DNA from 4 places in the Promicromonospora sp. NPDC019610 genome. Region 1 is predicted to be linked to each of the others. Evidence: riboswitches for the same ligand, from Rfam matches in the RefSeq annotation. Region 1 holds a riboswitch; each other region holds the start of a gene.
The links. A riboswitch is a leader RNA that binds a small molecule or an ion and turns the genes downstream of it on or off. The one in region 1 is predicted to bind thiamine pyrophosphate.
Positions count from the first base shown of each region.

Region 2: another riboswitch for thiamine pyrophosphate. It lies ahead of ACH45N_RS17185 (YkoF family thiamine/hydroxymethylpyrimidine-binding protein); the one in region 1 lies ahead of ACH45N_RS11390 (TenA family protein).
Region 3: another riboswitch for thiamine pyrophosphate. It lies ahead of ACH45N_RS21140 (thiamine ABC transporter substrate binding subunit); the one in region 1 lies ahead of ACH45N_RS11390 (TenA family protein).
Region 4: another riboswitch for thiamine pyrophosphate. It lies ahead of thiM (hydroxyethylthiazole kinase); the one in region 1 lies ahead of ACH45N_RS11390 (TenA family protein).

Region 1 is NZ_JBIRXX010000001.1:2,554,654-2,558,118, reverse strand. Features, by position in the region: gene ACH45N_RS11395 (SRPBCC family protein) at 5-436, opposite strand; gene ACH45N_RS11390 (TenA family protein) at 574-1,395, opposite strand; TPP riboswitch at 1,387-1,479, opposite strand; gene ACH45N_RS11385 (LLM class F420-dependent oxidoreductase) at 1,520-2,299, shown strand; gene ACH45N_RS11380 (glycoside hydrolase family 15 protein) at 2,245-3,465, opposite strand, start outside.
Region 2 is NZ_JBIRXX010000002.1:1,237,549-1,241,013, reverse strand. Features, by position in the region: gene ACH45N_RS17195 (ABC transporter permease) at 1-232, opposite strand, end outside; gene ACH45N_RS17190 (ABC transporter substrate-binding protein) at 229-1,332, opposite strand; TPP riboswitch at 1,493-1,601, shown strand; gene ACH45N_RS17185 (YkoF family thiamine/hydroxymethylpyrimidine-binding protein) at 1,661-2,317, shown strand; gene ACH45N_RS17180 (ECF transporter S component) at 2,314-2,940, shown strand; gene ACH45N_RS17175 (ATP-binding cassette domain-containing protein) at 2,930-3,465, shown strand, end outside.
Region 3 is NZ_JBIRXX010000003.1:3,124-6,588, reverse strand. Features, by position in the region: gene ACH45N_RS21145 (ABC transporter permease) at 1-757, opposite strand, end outside; gene ACH45N_RS21140 (thiamine ABC transporter substrate binding subunit) at 733-1,812, opposite strand; TPP riboswitch at 1,808-1,913, opposite strand; gene ACH45N_RS21135 (DUF4235 domain-containing protein) at 1,951-2,232, shown strand; gene moaC (cyclic pyranopterin monophosphate synthase MoaC) at 2,253-2,723, shown strand; gene ACH45N_RS21125 (MoaD/ThiS family protein) at 2,720-2,959, shown strand; gene ACH45N_RS21120 (molybdenum cofactor biosynthesis protein B) at 2,973-3,465, opposite strand, start outside.
Region 4 is NZ_JBIRXX010000001.1:2,249,817-2,253,281, forward strand. Features, by position in the region: gene thiD (bifunctional hydroxymethylpyrimidine kinase/phosphomethylpyrimidine kinase) at 1-189, opposite strand, end outside; gene thiE (thiamine phosphate synthase) at 186-890, opposite strand; gene thiM (hydroxyethylthiazole kinase) at 887-1,720, opposite strand; TPP riboswitch at 1,710-1,807, opposite strand; gene ACH45N_RS10045 (TetR/AcrR family transcriptional regulator) at 1,862-2,452, opposite strand; gene ACH45N_RS10050 (aldo/keto reductase) at 2,577-3,465, shown strand, end outside.

The DNA of each region.
Region 1 (3,465 bases):
GGCGTCAGCCCTGCTGGGTGACCCGGGCCTCGAGCCCGGCGAGCTCGGTGTCGACGTACCGCCGCGTGCGCCGCCGCACCAGGTTGCCGAGCAGCCAGGCCAGCGAGCCGGTCTGCGTGATCGCGAGCGTCACGCGGGAGCGGCCGTCGGGCAGGGGCTCGACCAGGTGCTCCGCCTGCGTGGTCAGGCCCGGTGCCTCGCTGATCCACGCGAAGTGGCGCGGCGGGTCCCACTCGTCCATCAGCCAGATCGCGAGCGGCAGCCTGGGCTGCTCGATCCGCACCTGCGTGCCGACGTCCGGCGGGTTGGGCCCGTCGATGATCTCGACCGACGTCATGGACGACGTCCAGTCGGGCATGTGCTCGACGTCGGACAAGACCGCCCAGACAGCCTCGGGCGAGGCGTCGATCACGGCGGTGGTGCTGTAGCTCGGCATCGGTGCTCCTGTCCTGGAGGGGTGACGCCGGCGGCCGGCGTCACCCCCTAGTCTCGACCTCGGGGCACGATCTCGCGCCCGGCCGACACGCCTGAGGCGGACGCGCCCGAGACGGACGCGCCCGAGGCCGACCCGCCTCAGGTCAGCACGGGCGGCGTCGGCCAGGCGGGGGCGGTCAGGCCCTGCTCGAAGAAGAGGTATTCGTGCACCGACGAGATCTCGAACGCCCGCAGCATGCGCCGGCGCTCGTCCGGGGAGACCCAGCGAGCCGCTTCGTCGGCCAGGCGGCGGGCCTGCCGGGTCGACTCCTGGAAGGCCTCGTCGCCGTAGGTGCCGATCCAGGTCGCGTACGGGTGGCCCGCCAGGCCGCCGGGCCGGCGTCCGGCCAGGTCCACGAGCACGCTCCCGACGTGCGCGTAGAGCCAGTAGCAGGGCAGGAGCGCGGCGACGGCCTCGGCATAGCTGCCCGACGCCGCGGCGTGCAGGTGGCCGGTGTAGGCCGCGGTCACCGGGGACGGCTCGACCGCGGCGACGTCGCCCGCCGCGAACCCGGCGTGGGCGCCCAGCCAGTCGCGGTGGAGCGCCGTCTCGACCTCCAGCGCCGTCACGGACGACCGCGCGAGGAAGCCCTGCGCCGCCGGGTCGGGCGCCCCCTGCGCGGCGCGCGCCAGGACGCGCGAGTACTCGCGCAGGTAGGCGGCGTCCTGGGCGAGGTAGAACGCGAACGCCTCGGCGGGCAGCGAGCCGTCCGCGAGCGCCCGGACGAACGGCATGTGCTCGACGGCGTCGCGCCAGCCCGCGATGCGCTCCCACGCCTCCTCGGTGAAGGGGCGGACGACGGCGGGGTCGGACGGCACGCTCGGGTCGGACGGCACGCTCGGGTCGGACGGCACGCTCGGGTCGGACGGCACGGCGTCGGCCGGGGTCTCGGTGGAAACGGGGACAACAGAAGAAGTCACGATGGACATCCCTTCGCCAGCATGATCTGGATCAGGTTCGACGGGTGTGGTCTCAGCCCGGGCAGGGCACCCCGTGTCACGTGCCGCAGACGCTACCGGATGCCGCGGGTCGTAGGCTGCCGCCATGACAGACCGCCCGATCCGCATCGGTGTCCAGCTCCAGCCCCAGCACGCCGACTACCCCGCGATCCGCGACGCGGTGCTCCGCGCCGAGGACGCGGGCGTCGACATCATCTTCAACTGGGACCACTTCTTCCCGCTGCGGGGCAACCCCGAGGGCAAGCACTTCGAGTGCTGGACCATGCTCGGCGCGTGGGCAGAGCAGACCGAGCGCGTGGAGATCGGCGCCCTCGTGAGCGGCATCGGCTACCGCAACCCGGACCTGCTGGCGGACATGGCACGGACGGTCGACCACATCTCGGGCGGGCGGCTGATCCTGGGCCTGGGCGCCGGCTGGTTCGAGAAGGACTACGACGAGTTCGGCTACGAGTTCGGCACGCCGGGGTCGCGGATCGCGAGCCTGGCCGACGCGATGCCGCGGATCAAGGCCCGGCTGGCGGCCGGCAACCCGGCGCCGTCACGCGAGATCCCGGTCCTGATCGGCGGCGGTGGCGTGCGCAAGACGCTGCGGATCGTGGCCGAGCACGCCGACATCTGGCACGCTTTCGGCGACGTGCAGACCCTGACCAGCAAGTCCGCGATCCTCGACGAGCACGGCGCCGCCGTCGGGCGCGACACGGCGAACCTGGTCGAGCGCTCGGTGCAGGCGCAGGGTTCGCCCGCGGTGGACGGCGAGGCGCTGGTGGCGGCCGGGGCCACGCTGTTCACCGTCGGGGTGAGCGGCCCGGACTACGACCTGTCGACGGTCACGGACTGGGTCGCCTGGCGCGACTCGCGGGGCTGACCCAGGCGCAGCGCGCTGTTGACCAGGCCCAGGTGGCTGAACGCCTGGGGTGTGTTGCCGAGGTGCCGGCCGGTGGCCGGGTCGTACTCCTCGCTGAGCAGCCCCAGGTCGTTGCGCACGGCGAGCAGCCGTTCGAACAGGGCGACCGACTCGTCGACGCGGCCGATGCCGTGCAGCGCGTCGACCAGCCAGAAGTTGCACACCAGGAACGTCGCCTCGGAGCCGGGCAGGCCGTCCACGCGGTCGTCGGCCTCGTTGTGGTACCGCCGCAACAGCCCGTCCTGACCCAGCTCGCGCTGGACGGCGTCCACCGTGCCGATGACGCGGGGGTCGTCCCAGGGCAGGAAGCCGACCTGGCCGATCAGCAGCAGCGCGGCGTCGAGCCCGTCCGACCCGTAGAACTGCGTGAACGTGTTCCGTGCGGCGTCGAACCCGTGGGTGCAGACGTCGTCGTGGATCCGGTCGCGCACGGCGCGCCACCGCTCGACGGGCTCGTCCACCAGGCCGTACTTCTCGACCGCCCGCACGGCCCGGTCGAACCCCGCCCAGGCCATGACGCGCGAGTGCACGAACGCCTGGCGCGGGCCGCGCACCTCCCAGAGCCCGTTGTCGAGGTCGTCCCAGTGCTCCTCGAGGTGCTCCAGCAGGGCCCGTTGCAGCCGCCACACGTCCTGGTCCTGCTCCAGCCCCGCCTCGCGGGCCTGGTGCAGGGCGTCCAGCGTCTCGCCCCACACGTCGATCTGGAGCTGGCTGGCCGCGTCGTTGCCGATCCGGACCGGCGCGGAACCCTCGAAGCCCGGCAGCCAGTCGAGCGTGTACTCCGGCAGCCGGCGCCGACCGTCGAGCCCGTACATGATCTGCAGGTCCGCCGGGTCGCCCGCCACGGCCCGCAGGAGCCACGCCCGCCACTCGCGCGCCTCGTCGATGAAGCCCGTGCCGATCAGGGCCTGCAGCGTGAGGCCGGCGTCGCGCAGCCAGCAGTACCGGTAGTCCCAGTTGCGGCTGCCCCCGAGCTGCTCGGGCAGGGACGTCGTGGCCGCCGCGGCGATCGCCCCCGTCGGGGCATACGTGAGGGCCTTCAGCGTGATCAGCGAGCGGTGCACGGCGTCGGGCCAGCGGCCGGTGTAGCTGCAGCCCTCGAGCCAGGACCGCCAGAAGTCCTCGGT
Region 2 (3,465 bases), on a different contig from region 1:
CGACGCCGGTGGTCACCACCGTCCACGGGGCCGAGAGCACCCGCGGGTCGACGAGCCCGGTGGCCGAGCCTGCGGCCCAGACCGCCAGGAGCAGCGCGATGCCCGCGCCCGCGGCCAGCGGCACCGGCTTGCGCAGGCCGAGGCGGCGGATCCCCGGGCGCACGTCGGCCTCGGGCGCGGTCGCCGTCCGCCCGGAGGCTGCGGCCGGGCGGGCCTGGACGACGGCGGTCACGACGTGCTCCACGCCTGCTCGGCGGCCTCGCCGGCGACGGGGCCGAACCGCTCGTCGAAGAGGTCGGCGGCGCGCAGCTCCGGCCGGTCGAGCTCCCCGGCGAGCAGGTCGATCGTGTCCTGGGTGCGCTCGATCCCGTCGGTGAGGTCCGCCGGGACCTCGGGCCGGGCAGCGGTGTCGATGAGGTACTGCGCGTCGTCCTCGGTCAGCCCCTGGTCCTCGACGTAGTACTTCTCCTTCCAGATCTCGGGGTGCTCGTAGATCCAGACCCGCGCCTGGGCCCAGGCGGTGACGTACTGGCGCAGCGCGGCCGCCTTGGCCGGGTCGCGCACCACGTCGGTGGGTCCGTAGAGGTGGCTCGGGTCGTCGCGCAGACCGTGGCGCAGCGACGTCGCGCCGTCCGCCGCGTACTTGTCGAGGTAGCGCAGCAGCGCGGTGCCGCCGACCGGGGCGACGTCGACCTCACCGGCGGCGAGCGCCGTGGGGTACACGTCGCCGGTGGACGGCAGCTCGACCAGCTCGACGTCGTCCTGGCTGAGCCCCGCCTCCCGCAGGGACTTCAGGACGAGCGCGCCCTGGGCCTGCCCGGGGCTGAACGCGATCCGCCTGCCGCGCAGGTCGGACAGGTCGTCGAGCTCGACCCCGGGCGCGCCGGCGAGCTCGTAGACGGGGTGGTCCGCCCAGTCCTCCCGGTACTGCGAGGCGTAGATCTGCACGTCGAGCCCGGTCCAGGCAGCGTGGATCGGCGGGATCTCGGCGACCGCGCCGATGTCGAGCACCCCCGCGTTGAACGCCTCGATGGTCTGCGGGCCGCCGGAGACGTTGGCCCACTCGATCTCGAAGTCGAAGTCCGCGTCGATCTCGTCGCCGGCCAGCTCGAAGGCCTTCTGCGTCGTGGGGTCGCCGATCGCGAGCGTGGTGCCGGCGGGCACCTCGGTGGGCAGCGCGGCGTCGGGGGCGAGGCTGCCCGCGGCGTCGTCGTCGGCCTGGGCGCCGACGGCGCAGCCGGAGGCGAGCAGCACGAGCGCGACGGCGACGGCGGCGGTGCGGTGGTTCGTCGGGCGGCGGATGGCCGCTCTGGCGGGTGTGCGGAGGGGCATGAGGGCGTCCGATCGTCGGGGCCGGGATCTCCTGACGACGGGGAGGTATAGGCGCGAGTCCCGGGCTTGACCAGAGCCTGGGCGATTGCTCTCACTATGCGGACACCAGGGTGGGACGTGGTGGGAATGTCCGGGTGGTGCGGTGCGTGCTGTTACGGTGGGCGCAGTGCACGGGAGTCCGGTATGCCGGGCTGAGAGGGAGTAATCGAACTCCGACCGTTGAACCTGATCCGGATCATGCCGGCGCAGGAAGCGACCTCAGGGCGTGGCCGTACCGGTCCGCGTCCTCCTGTGCCCGACGGATATCCGACGGACAGGGGAGGACCTGATGGCGGACCACGCCACGGCAACGGACGAGACCGCCGAGCTGCGCGGCGACCCGATGCGCTTCGGCGTCGGCGCGCGGATCACCGCGGCGGTGATGTCGGACGACTACGTCGACGTGATCCTGGGCGCGCTGCGCCAGGCCGACACCACGGGGCTGGTCGTCGAGACCGGCGACGTGAGCACCTACGTGGGCGGCGCCGAGGGCGACCTGCTGCGCTACGTGACCGACCTGACGGCCGGGATCGCGGCGTCGGGCAGGCACGCGGCCATCACCGTGCACCTGTCCCGGGGCTGCCCGGGCGAGGTGGCCTGCGACCTGCCCGGCGGGGCCGGCCCGCGGGTCACCGAGGTGCCCCGGGGGCGCGACACCGGCCGGTTCGTCTCGGCCGAGTGGGCGCTGTACCCGCTGGCCGACGACGTCCGCGCGGACGTCACGCCGGACCACATGCGCGACATCTACGCCGCGATCGAGCTGGCCAAGGACAACGGGACGTTCCGCGGCTCGCAGCACTTCGTCACCCGCCTGGAGGGCGACGCCGGACGGGTGCTCGCCAGCGCCTTCGCCGGCTGGGTCCTCGCGGGCCGCACGGTGCAGCACGTCACCAGCCACCTCACCCTCTCCGTGAACAGCCCGAGCCACGCGGGTGGCACGCGATGAGCGGGACGACGGAGCGCCCCCGCGCCCGGCTGCCGCTGCGCGACATCGTGCTCATGGTGATGCTCGGCGTGGTGTTCGGCTTCCTGTACTGGGCGCTCGTCCAGGCGTGGAACGGGCTCGCCGTGGCGATGGGACCGGCCGGCGACCTGGCCCAGCACGTGCTGCTCGGCGGGTGGCTCCTGGTGGCGCCCATCGCGGTCGCGATCATCCGCAAGCCGTTCGTCGGCATCATCGCCGAGGTGATCGCCTCCGTGGTCGAGGTCGTGTTCCTGGGCTCCCCGGTCGGGCCGCTCCTGCTGGTGGCCGCGGCGATCCAGGGCGCCGGCAGCGAGCTCCCGTTCGCGCTGACCCGCTACCGCCGGTTCGGGTGGGGCGTGTACGCGGTCTCGGGCCTGCTCGGCGCGGGCCTGGTCTTCGTGTGGTCCGCGTTCCGGTTCGGCTGGTACGGACAGGACATCCTGGCGCTGCGCCTGGGCATGCAGCTCGCCTCCGGCGTCGTGCTGGGCGGCCTGCTCGCCAAGGTGATCGTCGACCGCCTGCACGGCACCGGCGTGCTCGACGAGTTCGCGATCGGCCGGGCGGACGCCGCGCTCCGCGGGCCCGTGGCGCGCCGTGAGCGCTGACGCCGTGGGCGCTGGCGTCTTGGGCGCTGCCGCCGTCGTCGAGGCCACCGGCCTGGAGGCGGTCTACGGCACCGGCGACGGCGTGGGACCCGTCGACCTGCGCATCGACGCCGGGCAGAGCGTGCTCGTGCTCGGCCCGTCGGGATCCGGCAAGTCGACGCTGCTCCGGCTGCTGCACGGCGCCGTCCCGCACGCCGTCCACGCGCAGGTGGACGGCGCGGTGAGCGTCGCCGGCCGGTCCGTGTCCGACACCGGGATCGCGGGGCTCGCCGACATCGTGGGCGTCGTGGCCCAGGATCCCGAGTCGGGTGTCTGCCTGCCCGACGTGCTCGACGAGGTCGCGTTCCCGCTCGAGAACCTCGCGGTCGACCCCGGCCTCATCGGGCCGGCCGTGCGCACCGCGCTCGACCGGGCCGGGGCGGCGGACCTGGCCGGGCGGGCGACGGCGGAGCTGTCCGGCGGAGAGCTGCAGCGCGTGGCACTCGCGGCGGCCATCGCGCCGTCGCCCCGCCTGCTGCTGCTCGA
Region 3 (3,465 bases), on a different contig from region 1:
CGAACGCCGTGGCACAGAACAGGAACACCACCGACGCCGCCGAGGTGATCGCGGGCGCGAGCGACGGCAGCGTGACGGTGCGGAACACGCGGGCCGGACCGGCGCCCAGCGACGCCGCGGCCTCCTCGGCCCGGGGGTCGAGCCGCTCCCACAGCCCGCCCACGGTGCGTACCACCACGGAGACGTTGAAGAAGACGAGCGCGACGACGATCCCGGCGAGCGACTCCTCCAGCCCGAGGAACCCGAGCACGCCGCTCGGCGCGAACAGTGCGCGGAACGCGACACCGACCACCACGGCGGGCAGCACGAACGGCACGGTCACCAGCCCGCGCGCCAGGCTGCGCCCGGGGAACGACCGCCGGTACAGGAGGTAGGCGAGCGGCAGGCCGAGCAGCACGGAGAACGCCGTGCCGAGCACCGCCTGGGTGAGGGTGAGCCCCACCAGCCGCCACGTGCGCGGGCGGGTCAGCACCTCGACGAACCCGGTGAGGTCGAGCGCGCCGTCGGGCACGAACCCGCGCACCACGAGCGCCGCCACCGGCCACGCGAAGAAGACCGCGAGGAAGCCGAGGGGGACGGCGACCGCGACCCCCCAGAGGAGGGGCGCGGGCCGGAGCCCGTGCCCCCTGCTCCCGGTCAGGCTCAGGCTCCGCCCGTGGTGGGCTGAGCCTGCGGCTCCGCTCCGGCTCAGGCTCTGCCCGTGGTGGGCTGAGCCTGCGGCCCCGCTCCGGCTCAGCCCACGACGGTCTCGGTCCATCGTTCGATCCACTCGTCGCGGTGCTCGCTCACGTCGGCCGGGTCTACCTCGAACGGCACGTCGGCCTGGGGCGCGAACTTCTGCCAGTCGGCGGGCAGCTCCACGGCCGCGTCGGCCGGGTACATGTACATCGACTCGGGCAGGGCGGCCTGGACGTCGTGCGTGAGCAGGAAGTCCACCAGCGCCCGGGCGCCCTCCGGGTTGTCGGAGCCGGCGAGCACGCCCGCGTACTCGACCTGCCGGAAGCAGGTCTCCAGCAGCGCGCTGGTGGTCGACTCCGAGCCGTCCTCGCTCACCGTGAACGCCGGCGACGTCGCGTAGGACAGCGCGAGCGGCCGCTCGCCGCCCTCGCCCGCCCCGGAGAAGTCGACGTAGTACGCGTCCTCCCACGAGTCGGCGACCTTGACGCCGTTGTCCACGAGCGAGGTCCAGTAGTCCTCGAACCCGTCGTCGCCGAACGCCCCGATCGTCGCCAGCAGGAACGCGAGCCCCGGGGATGACGTCGCCGGGTTGGTCACCACGAGCAGGTCCTTGTACTGCGGGTCGGCGAGGTCCTCCAGCGTCGTCGGCACCTCCAGGCCGGACTCCTCGAACCACGCCTCGTCGGCGTTCACGCAGACGTCGCCCTGGTCGACGGGCGTGAGCGCCCCGCCGAGCTGCTCGGCGCCCTCGGGCAGGTCCGCGGGCGTGTACTCCTCGACCACGCCGGCCTCCAGCGCGCGGGAGGCGAACGTGTTGTCGATGCCGAACACCGCGTCCCCGAGCGGGGCGTCCTTGGTCAGCACGAGCTGGTTCACCAGCGTGCCGGCGTCACCCGCGGCGCTCACCTCGACCGTCGTGCCGGACTCCTGCTCGAACTGGTCGATCAGCTTCTCGTCGAGCGCCCAGGAGTCGTGGGTCACCAGCGTCACGGTCCCCGGGTCGCCGGTGCCGGACGCGTCGTCGCCGGAGCCGGAGCCGCCGGAGCACCCGGCGAGCAGCAGCACCGCCGACAGCGTGGCCGCGATCGTGCCGGTGGTGATGGTGCCCCCGTGGGCACCGGAAAGACGCAACATCATGCCTCCGACTTCCTCCGCCGGTGTTACCCGGATCAGGTTCAAGGGTCTGCGGCTTTCCGCACTCTCAGCGCCGTGGGGGCGCTCCCCTGTCGTTTCCATGCAGCCTAGTCGGCCGCCGGGGGCTACGGTGAGAAGATGGCCAAGATTGAGACGGAACAGACACTCGGCGAGAAGGTCGGCACCCTTGCCCTGACGATCGCGGCCGGCTGGGTCGCCCAGAAGGCCGTCAGCATGATCTGGAAGGGCGTGACCGGAAACGACGCGCCCAACAAGCCGGACGACCCGGAGCTGGACCTGCTGCAGGCGACCGTGTTCGCGGCCGTCGCCGCCGGCACCGCGGTGTTCGCCAAGCGGCTGGCCGCGAAGGGCGCGCACAACGCCGCGGTGCGGATAGCCGCGCGCCGCTCCGCCGTCTGAGGACATGGCACCCTGGTGCCGTGAGCTTCACGCACCTTGACGACCGCGGCCAGGCCCGCATGGTCGACGTCACCGCCAAGCAGCCGACCGTCCGCTCGGCGACCGCCACGGGCCTGGTCCGTTGCTCCCCCGCCGTGGTCCAGGCGCTGCGCGACGGCGCCGTGCCCAAGGGCGACGTGCTGGCCGTCGCCCGAATCGCGGGCATCGCCGCCGCCAAGAAGACGCCCGAGCTGCTGCCGCTGGCCCACGTGATCGGCGTGCACGGCGCGGCGGTCGACCTGGAGGTGACCGACGACGGCGTCGTCGTCACCGCGACCGTCCGCACGGCCGACCGCACCGGCGTCGAGATGGAGGCGCTCACCGCCGTCGCGGTCGCCGGCCTCGCCGTGATCGACATGGTGAAGGGCCTGGACAAGTCGGTCTCGCTCGCGGACGTGCGGCTGGAGCGCAAGACGGGCGGCAAGTCGGGCGACTGGGTGCGTCCCGAGTGATCACGGTCCGCTACTTCGCCGGCGCCCGGGAGGCCGCGGGGCGCACCACCGAACAGCTCGACGGCCCGACGTCGGTGGCCGCCCTTCGCGGCGCCCTCGCCGCCGCCCACCCGGCCCTGGGTGTCGTGCTGCCGAAGTGCGCGCTGCTGGTCGCGGGCGCCCGCGCCACGACGGACGAGGCGACCGTGCCGGACGGCGTCACTGTCGACGTGCTCCCGCCCTTCGCGGGCGGCTGACCCGCCGGACGCGCTACGCCGGCGCCGGGGCGGGGTGGTCGCCGCCCTCGAGCTGGGAGCGGACGTGCGGCCAGAGGGCGAGCACCACGTCGAGGCCGTCCCGCACGCCCCCGGACGAGCCGGGCAGGTTCACCACGAGCGCGCGCGTCCCGCCTGCGGCCCGGGCCACGCCCACCAGCCCTCGCGAGAGCGCGGCGGTGGGGATGCCCGCAGCGGTGCCCCGCTGCCGCACGGCCTCGGCGACACCCGGCACCTCGTAGTCCAGCACCGCACGGGTGCCCTCAGGCGTGAGGTCGCGGGGCGTGATCCCGGTGCCCCCGGTGGTCACCACCAGACGAGCGCCGGCGTCGAGCGCGGTCCGCAGGATGTCGCGGACCGGCTCGACGCCGTCGGGTACCAGATGGGTGGCCAGGTCGGTGAACCCCGCCTCGCGCAAGATCCGCGCCGCCGCAGGACCGGACCGGTCCTCGGCCTCGCCGCGGGCACAGCGGTCGGAGACGGTGATC
Region 4 (3,465 bases), 300 kb from region 1:
CGTCAGCCCCGTGAGCACCGCGCAGCCGTAGCCGCCGAGCGCCGCGAAGGTCTTCAGGTCGGCCTGGATCCCGGCACCGCCGGACGGGTCCGACCCCGCGATCGTCAGCGCCACGACCGGGTGACCGGGCGGGCGGACGCGCGGGGCGACGTCGGCGGCCCGCGCCGCGTCCCGTGCGGACGGGCTCATGAGGCCGGTCCCGTCGTCGCCCGCGGGCGCGCCCCCGAACGGCCCGGGGCCCGCGCCGCAGCCCAGGCCACCGCGATCTCCCGCGCCGCGGCGGCCGGGTCGGGCCGGCCGCAGACGGCGGAGACGACGGCGCTGCCGGCCGCACCGGCCCCGTGCAGTGCGGCGACGTCGTCCGCCCGCAGCCCGCCGATCGCCACGCACGGCAGCGCCGCGGCGGCCGTGACGACGCTCAGCCGGGTGAAGCCGATCGCCGGCCGGGCGTCGGACTTGGTCAGGGTGGGCCGCACCGGGCCCACGCCGAGCAGGTCGACGGTGCCGGGCGGGAGATCGGTCGCGGCCCGCGCCTCCTCGGGCGTGCTGACGCTCAGCCCGAGGTGCCGGTCCGGACCCAGCAGGCGCCGCGCGGAGACGGGGTCGAGGTCACACTGGCCCACGTGGGCGCCGTCGGCGTCGATCGCGAGCGCCACGTCCACCCGGTCGTCCACGACGAGCGGGACCCCGAGCGGGCGCAGCAGGGCGACCAGCGCGCGGCCCAGGTCCACCAGCTCGCGGGTGGTCGCTCCCGGGTCGCGGAGCTGGACGGCGGTCACGCCGCCGTCGACCGCCGCGCCTACCGTGGCGACGACCCCGGCGGGGCCGCCGCACTGCCGGGTGTCGGTGACGAGGTAGACGGTCGGGTCGAGGCGGATCCGGGCGCTCACGCCTCGGCCCGCGCGGGCTCGTGCCCGGTGGCGGGCTCGTTCACCAGCCCGGCGCCGAACCCGACGGCCTCGGGGTCGACGTCGAACACGCGGTCGACCAGCTCCACGGCGAAGCTGCCGGGGGTGGTCGACGCGGTGCGGTCGGCGGCGACGCACAGCCAGGCCGTCGCGGCGGTCGCGGCGAGCAGGCGGTCCTCGGTGACGGCGGAGCAGGCCGCGACGAGCGCGCCGAGCGAGCAGCCGACGCCGGTCACCCGCGTCATCAGGGCAGTGCCGGCTCGGACCCGTACGACGCGCTCGCCGTTGGTGATCAGGTCGGACGCGCCGCTGACGGCGATCACCGCGCCGGACGACCGGGCGAGGCCGAGCGCGACATCCCGCACGGCGTCGGGCGTGTCGAGGGAGTCGACGCCCCGGCCGCCGGCGCCGCCGGCGAGCGCCTGGACCTCGGACGCGTTGCCGCGCACGACGGCGGGTCCGCGCGCGAAGAGCTCGGCCGCGAGGCGGGTGCGCAGCGGCAGCGCGCCGATGGCCACGGGGTCGAGCACCCAGGGCACGCCCGCGGCGGTGGCGCCGTCGACGGCGGCGCGCATGCCGTCGGCCTGGCCACCCTCGACGGTGCCGAGGTTGACGAGCAGGCCGCCGGCGACGCCGGCCAGGACGGGCGCCTCCTCGGGGTCGGCGACCATGGCCGGCGCCGCCCCGGCGGCGAGCAGCACGTTGGCGGTGAAGTTAGTGACCACCACGTTGGTCACGCAGTGCACCAGGGGTGCGGTGTCGCGCACCGCGGTGACGACCGACGCGACGGCGTCGGGCAGGACGGAGCCCATGAGGCGTTCCCTTCGCTAGCACTACCTAGATCAGGTTCCACGGGTGCATCTCAGCCGGGCTGGTGCCCGGCGCCCCGCGCCAAGTGGGCCCACCCTAGCCGCGGACGTCGTCCGTCCGAAACCGTCTCGGCGGGTGGGGTGCTAGCTCGTGGAGCCCTGGCCCGCGCCGTACCGCAGCCCGTCGACGAGCAGGTCGAGCATGCGCCGACCGTGGTCCGGCTCCTCGTCCTCCATGGGCAGCGACAGCTTGGACACGGCGTACAGGAGGTCCTGTGGGCTGGCGACGGCGCGGACGGCGCCGGCCGCGACGGCGGCGTCGAGCAGCGAGCCGAGGGCGGGGCCGAGCCGCCCGATGAAGTAGGCGGGCAGGGCGTCGAACGCCGGGTCGCCGGAGTGCAGCGCCGAGGCGAGCCCGCGCTTGGTCACGAGGAACTGGGTGTAGCGGTGGAGCCACTTCTCGAGCGCGACGACCGGCGGGTGCTCGGCGGCCAGCACCGGCGCGGCGTCGGCGGTGGCGTCGACCTCGGCCTGGAACACGGCCTTGACCAGGTCGGACCGCTTGGGGAAGTGCCGGTAGAGCGTGCCGACCCCGACGCCGGCCAGGTCGGCGATCTCCTTGGCGGGCGCGTCGACGCCCGACGTGCCGAAGACCTGCTTGGCGGCGTCGAGCAGCGCGTCGATGTTGCGCTGCGCGTCGCGGCGCAGCGGCCGCTGCTCTGTGTTCTGGATCACTTCGCTCCCGATCTCTTGCTAACCGGAATGGCTTTCCATATAGTTCTGGAAGAGCGTTCCGCTTAGTTCCAGAGTACGGCACCGCGGCGACGCCCACCAGACCTCTCGACCCCAGGAGGGCCCCATGCAGTACCGCAGCCTCGGCCGGACCGGCATCAAGGTCAGCCCCTACGCGCTCGGCGCGATGATGTTCGGCGCGATCGGCAACCCGGACCACGACGAGTCGGTCAAGATCATCCACAAGGCCCTCGACGCGGGGATCAACTTCATCGACACGGCCGACGCCTACTCGCGCGGCGAGTCCGAGGAGATCGTGGGCAAGGCGCTCAAGGGGCGCCGCGACGACGTCGTGCTGGCCACCAAGGTGCACCTGCCGATGAGCGACGACCCCAACCACCGCGGCAACTCGCGGCGCTGGATCATCGCCGAGGTGGAGAACTCCCTGCGTCGCCTGGGCACCGACCACATCGACCTGTACCAGATCCACCGGCCCGACCCGGACACGGACGTCGAGGACACGCTGGCCGCGCTGACCTACCTCGTCAACTCGGGCAAGGTGCGGGCCATCGGCTCGTCCACCATGCCCGCCGCCGACATCGTCCAGGCGCAGTGGGTGGCCGAGCGGCGCGGCCTGGAGCGGTTCCGCACCGAGCAGCCGCCGTACTCGATCCTCAACCGCGGCATCGAGCGGGACGTCCTGCCGGTCGCCCAGCAGTACGGCATGGGCACCCTCGTGTGGAGCCCGCTGGCCGGAGGGATGCTCACCGGCAGGTACCGCAAGGGCCGCGCCAGCGACGCCCACCGGGCGCAGTACGGGTTCGCGCACCTGCAGGACGAGCGGCGCCTCGACGTCGTCGAGCAGCTCATCCCCGTCGCGCAGGAGGCCGGGATCCCGCTGAACCACCTCGCGATGGCGTTCGCGATCGCCCATCCCGGCGTCACGTCCGCGATCATCGGCCCGCGCACCATGGAGCACCTCGACAGCGCGCTCGCGGGCGCCGAGGTCAGCCTCA